DNA from 2 places in the Planococcus liqunii genome. Region 2 is predicted to be linked to the other one. Evidence: predicted binding sites of a transcription regulator. Region 2 holds the regulator's gene; the other holds the start of a gene.
What was found. Region 2 encodes Rex, which represses fermentation and respiration genes when NADH is low (regulators of the CRP and FNR family bind a similar motif). Its sites were predicted from a motif close to TTGTGAAATATTTCACAA; they were not measured.
Positions count from the first base shown of each region.

Region 1: the regulator Rex is predicted to act here: its motif matches at 1,817-1,834, upstream of QWY22_RS15535 (AtpZ/AtpI family protein).

Region 1 is NZ_CP129238.1:3,142,325-3,145,524, forward strand. It holds gene atpE (F0F1 ATP synthase subunit C) at 44-268, opposite strand; gene atpB (F0F1 ATP synthase subunit A) at 329-1,039, opposite strand; gene QWY22_RS15530 (ATP synthase subunit I) at 1,067-1,438, opposite strand; gene QWY22_RS15535 (AtpZ/AtpI family protein) at 1,442-1,663, opposite strand; gene upp (uracil phosphoribosyltransferase) at 2,121-2,750, opposite strand; gene QWY22_RS15545 (sensor domain-containing phosphodiesterase) at 2,889-3,200, opposite strand, start outside.
Region 2 is NZ_CP129238.1:563,012-566,211, reverse strand. It holds gene groL (chaperonin GroEL) at 1-22, opposite strand, end outside; gene groES (co-chaperone GroES) at 202-486, opposite strand; gene QWY22_RS02975 (CPBP family intramembrane glutamic endopeptidase) at 681-1,466, shown strand; gene QWY22_RS02970 (redox-sensing transcriptional repressor Rex) at 1,520-2,152, opposite strand; gene QWY22_RS02965 (ABC-F family ATP-binding cassette domain-containing protein) at 2,329-3,200, shown strand, end outside.

The sequences.
Region 1 (3,200 bases), 1.4 Mb from region 2:
CGAAGCATTCCCGCCATCCTGTTTAATGTATGAGAAATACAGACTATTGGTTCATTACGATGAATGCGATTACTACCGCGATGATTGGCAATGCTTCAACCAATGCTACCCCAATGAACATAGTTGTTTGTAGAACGCCACGAGCTTCTGGCTGGCGAGCGATACCTTCAACTGTTTTAGAAACGATAAGACCGTTACCAATACCTGCGCCTAGTGCTGCTAAACCTACTGCGATTGCTGCTGCTAATAAACCTAATGAACCTGTCATTGTAAAATGTCCTCCTCAGGATAATTGTTTTTTTTTTTGCTCAATACGAGCAATTTATACTCAATGGTCGTCGGCAACTTTGTGCGATAAATAAACCATCGTTAACATAACGAAAATAAACGCTTGGATTGCACCGATAAAGATCGAGAATCCTTGCCATGCCATCATCGGTAGGATGGCGGCTACAAATCCGAAAGCACTTGCTGATGCAAGCCCTGCCAACAAAGTAAGCAAGATTTCACCTGCATAGATGTTACCGTAAAGACGCAGACCGAGTGTCAGCGTATTTGCGAATTCTTCAATGATCTTAAGCGGGAACAAGAACGGCATCGGCTTTAAATAGCCTGCACTGTATTGTCCCAACCCTTTCAATCTGATGCCATAATAATGGCTCAGAATAATAACTGTAGCGGCCAATGTCATCGTCACCGTCGGATCAGCAGTTGGTGATTTCCACCAAAGATCTCCGTTGACAACTATTGCAAAAGGCAACCCGAGCATATTCGATACGAAAATGAACATGATCAGCGTAATTCCAAGAACGTGGAATCGTCCGCCGTCTCTCCAGTCCATGTTGCTCTTGATGAGGCCTTTAACAAAATCCATTACCCATTCCATGAAGTTTTGCATACCTGTTGGTTTTAGCTTCAGGTTCCGGGTAGAGATAAATGCAATTAGGAAAACGATAAGAGCGGCTACAAGAAGCATCATTACGTTTGACAAGTTAAACCAAATCCCAAATACTTTTAACATTGGAGCGGTATGTTCCACGATAGTTTCACCTCTCTTTCCACTTTATTAATGGTGTTTCACATGATAAACAATCCGTTCTGCCAACAACAGAACATACGGGATCATCAACCCAATTACCGTACTGACCAAGTGAACGTAGTCAGCGAAAAGAATTGCTATCGCTACCGCTGCAACACCTGATGCAAACCGTAATGCCGTTCCTAGGGAACGAACCTTCGAGCCTTCTGCCACCGCCCGGTCAAATCCTTCCATCCGTCGAACCAGAATCCACATATTGTAAATGCCGAACAGGGAACCGATGATCAAACCAGCGAAAACTTCTTGATAAGAGGTAAACCCCCAACCAATAACGAATGCCGCCAGGATGAAGTACATCATCTTTTTAAGTCTTGTATAAATTTCCCTAAGTCCATCCATTTTTTACGGGTCTCCCGAGTCGAATTTTCGAATAGTTTGAAGCATCGCCCATATACCGATGGCTAATCCTGCAAATAGGCCGATGATCAAGAAAAGCGGCGCGGTTCCGAATCGTTCATCGAGCCACATACCTGTGAAAAGACCGATGAGCACGGACCCGACAAGTTGCGAGAGGATGGAACTGTAAAGAACCATCGCTTGTAAGGGACTTTTTGTTGGGCGCATGATAAACCCCTCGAATTTCGTTTGATTTGACATTTTACCCTTGAAAAGAGCAGTCGCATCAGGCTTTCAGAACAACATCTTCTATGTATGAAAACCTTCTCATGCATACCCTTTGTAAGCATACAATAGGGGTAAAATCATGTCAATTCCTAGAAGTGAAATTGTTCACAAGCGATTTTCCATCTGTCATATTGTTGACAAATTTCCAAGAAAATGTCCTTTGTTTTTAGAAATCTATATTCAAAAAAAGTATTTTGAAAAAGCAGACCCTACGACTGAGTGTTTCGCTCTAACCTAAATTATTCAGTCTATACATCCTAGTCCAAATTAACAGCATAGTTTTAGCCACTAACTATTAAATCGGTACTTGTACTTTTCTTCACTAAACTTTAGCGTTATGCCCCTCTTCTAGTTAATTAAAACTTACAGAGGGGCTTCCGATGCTCATATTCATTCATTATTTTGTTCCGAATAGACGGTCTCCCGCATCACCGAGGCCAGGAACGATATAACCGTGGTCATTCAGTTTCTCATCCAATGCTGCAATGTAAACGTCTACGTCCGGATGCGCTTCCTGGAATGCTTCTACGCCTTCCGGTGCTGCAATAATGCACATGAAACGGATTTTTGTTGCTCCACGCTTTTTCAGTGAGTTGACAGCTTCGATGGCTGATCCCCCTGTAGCAAGCATTGGATCGACAACGATAAATTCACGTTCTTGTACATCGGACGGCAATTTCAAGTAGTATTCAACCGGCTGCAAAGTTTCAGGATCACGGTACAACCCGATATGCCCCACTTTTGCTGCTGGAATCAATTTTAAAATTCCATCAACCATGCCAATGCCGGCGCGTAAAATAGGGACAATCCCCAATTTCTTGCCTGCAAGCACTTTTGAAGTCGCCAGTTGGACCGGCGTTTCTACTTCGATTTCTTTTAACGGCAGATCTCTCGTGATTTCAAAGGCCATTAACGTTGCAATTTCATCGACCAATTCCCGGAATTCTTTTGTTCCCGTTGATTTGTCGCGAATGTACGTCAATTTATGCTGAATCAGCGGATGATCAAATACATATACTTTTCCCACGTTGCACCTCTCCTTTTCAAAAGTCATCTAAAATAGTATAACAGAATTTTTCTGCCGGCAGGGGTTCACTATCGCATTGCGACTTTTCAGTTTTTTTATTTCCCGGGAAATAAAAAACCGGACCCTTAAGGATCCGGTTTACAGCAAATTAGCTTCATCAAGCGACATCGGCCGGTAATAAAAATAGCCTTGTCCGATGCGGCACCCTAAAGCAAGAAGCATTCTCTTCTGCTCTTCGGTTTCCACGCCTTCTGCTACTACGCGCATCCCCAAGTTTTCAGCCAGTTGGATAATGGTCCGGACAATCGCGAGTGTTTGCTGTTCATGCATATTATTAATGAAGGAACGGTCGATTTTTATTTCCGTCACCGGCAATTTCTGCAAATAGCTCAATGACGAGTAGCCCGTGCCAAAATCATCGATTGAGCTGGCAAAACCGTAGTTGAGCAG
Region 2 (3,200 bases):
TGAATTTAATTTCTTTAGCCATGAATAGTTTCCTCCTCTATTTTAATTCCCAAATATTTCAAGTCGCGATATGGAGCAAAACAGCGGAGACTCCCGCGGGACAGCGCAGTGCCGAAATCCACTCGGGCCATTAGCCCGAGTTAGTTCGGCGCAAGCCCGCAGGAAAGCGTAGCTGTTTTGCGCAATACTGCATATTAATTTTTAGCCCAATACCGCTAAAATATCGTTTTCGCGTAAGATCAAATATTCTTTGCCTTCATATTTAAGTTCAGTGCCTGCGTATTTTGAGAAGATGATCCGGTCGCCTTCTTGGACTTCCAGTTCAGTGCGCTGTCCATTGTCACGGATAACTCCATTACCTACAGCGATCACTTTGCCTTCCTGCGGTTTTTCCTGTGCCGAACCCGGCAATACGATACCGCTTGAAGTCTTTTCTTCTGCTTCGATAAGCTCAATAATAACGCGATCTCCTAATGGTCTTAACAATTGAAACACCCTCCTCAGATTATCTAAATATTCCACATTAGCACTCTAACACCTAGAGTGCTAACCCACTTCTCAGTTTAATAAAATCCCCTTCCATTTGCAAGTCTAAACATTCACTTTTTTTTATTCTTTGCGGTTCCGTTTTGAAACCTCTACAATGAAAGTAATCTGTTAAACGAAAGGAAATCCGCTTTATGAAAATGAATATTAAAGCAAAAGCCGACACAGGCCGCTCCAAGTACAGTGTCAAAGCGAGCCGAAAAGGCAAAAGAACACCACTTTATATCCTGTTGATTTTTATCGTTGTGCAACTTGCACCGATTTTATTTATAACACCGACACTTAATTATTTCCTCGGCCAAGGCATGGACCAGGCGACAGCGGCCGCCAGCACTTCCGGTTGGCTGATCGTCTGGACGATGGGCATCGGGTTTATTGCGGCGATGTTCCTTATTCTCCGGGACAAGCAATTCTTCAATATTTGGAAAGGCAAAAAAGCCGGTTTGCTTGAAGCAATCGGCTGGGGCGTACTCGGCTTTTTCCTCGTCTACTTCGCCCAAATCATCGCGGCGCTGATAGAAGTAGAATTGTTCGGCATCGCTCCGGGATCCCAAAATACCGCATCCATCACCAAATTGGTTGAAGTCGTCCCGTGGGCACTTCTGGCGGTCGTCTTTTTTGGACCTGTACTGGAAGAGCTGGTGTTCCGCCGGGTGGTATTCGGTTCCTTGAACCAGACCACCAATTTCTTTCTCGCCACCGCTGTCAGCGCGCTCGTATTCGCCGCTGTGCATTTGGAATTCAGCCATTTGCTGATCTACTTCTCGACCGGCATTGTGCTAGCTTTCCTTTACCAGAAAACAAAGCGGATCATTACGCCGATCATTGCTCACGTGATGCTCAACGGCTTTGTCATGATTGCGCAATTGAACATGGAAAAACTCGAAAATTTCCTGAAACAGCTTGAACAGATGCAGTGAAAAAGCTGGCCAATAAAAAACCTTCCCCGAACTCGTTTCGGCGGAAGGTTTTTTCAATGCTGTTTGATTTGGTAGATCAAGGTCTGCAGTTCGACCGATAAATCGATGGTCTGCACGCGGATGTGGTCCGGCACCGAAATGCGGACGGGCGTAAAGTTCAAGATGCCCTTGATGTTCGTTTTTGCCAGGCGGTCTGTAACTTCCTGGGCCGAGCGCGAGGGAACCGTCAAAATCACCAGTTCGATCCCGTATTCCTCGATTTTCTCTTCGATCCGATCGGGGTGGAATGTATCGATTTCGCTGATTTTCTCCCCTTCAAGAGGTGAATTCGAGTCGAATGCCAGCACGATTTTCGTGTTGTGGTTGCGCTGAAAATTATACTTTAGAAATGCGCTTCCCAAATTCCCGACGCCGATCAGCGCCACATTGGTCGCTTCATCCTGGTCGAGTGTTTTGCGGAAAAACGCCAATAAGTCCTGAACGTCGTAGCCATACCCTTTTTTGCCCAATGCACCTAAATGGGAAAAGTCGCGGCGTATTGTGGCCGAATCGATTTTCATCGCTTCACTTAATTCCTGCGAAGAAATCCGTTTTTGCCCGGCATTCGCGAAATTCTGGAGGAAGCGGTAATAAAGCGGCAACCGTTTTGTAGTGGCTTGTGGAATTTTTGATGGTTCGTGTAACATGCAACGTTACCTCCTGCGGTCGTCTAAAGATTCACTGGGGATTCTTTTTTTCCTGCGTCTATGGATAGTGAATCAAATCGATTTTATCTTACCTGAGGCGGCCCGATATGTAAAGCTGGCTTGATTGCGAACAATACGCCCATCAGCTACACTTAAGAAGAATAGAGGTGACCCACATGATTGTATTACAAGTTAACCAAGTCCATAAATCGTTCGGTGCCGATGAGATTCTTGCCGGCGTCAAACTGGAAGTCCAACACCGCGACCGCGTTGCACTCGTGGGCCGCAACGGCGCAGGAAAGTCGACTTTGCTGAAGATCATTTCCGGTGAAATTTCATATGACAGCGGCGATATCATTATGCCGAAAGATCTGACCATCGGTTATTTGGAACAGCAAACCGACCTCGAATCGGAAGCAAGCATCTGGGACGAAATGATGACGATTTTTAGTCATTTCCGTGAACAAGAAGCAAAACTCCGGGAACTGGAAGCCCAAATGGCCGATCCAGCTGTCTACGACGATGCCGTCCAATACGAAAAAGTCATGAAAGAATACGATACTTTGCAGCACGATTTCAAGGATGCAGGCGGCTACCAGTTTGAAGCCGATACACGCGCCATTCTCCACGGTATGAAATTTTATCCCGAAGACTACGACAAAAAAGTGGTGTCGTTATCCGGCGGCCAGAAAACGCGCTTGATGCTGGCAAAACTGCTGCTCAGCAAACCCCAGCTTCTGATTCTTGATGAGCCGACGAACCACTTGGATATTGAAACACTGAGCTGGCTCGAGAATTACTTAAAGAATTACCCGGGTGCGATTCTCATCGTTTCGCATGACCGGTACTTCCTCGACCAAGTGGTAACGCTTGTCTACGAAGTCTCGCGCCACCGAGTCAAAAAGTACACAGGCAACTACAGCCGCTACCTCGACGAAAAAGCGAAGCAGTATGAACTCGACTTAAAGCAGTTCGAAAAACAGCAAAGCGAAAAAGCGAAACTGGAAGATTATGTCCAGCGCAACCTGGTCCGGGCTTCCACCACCAA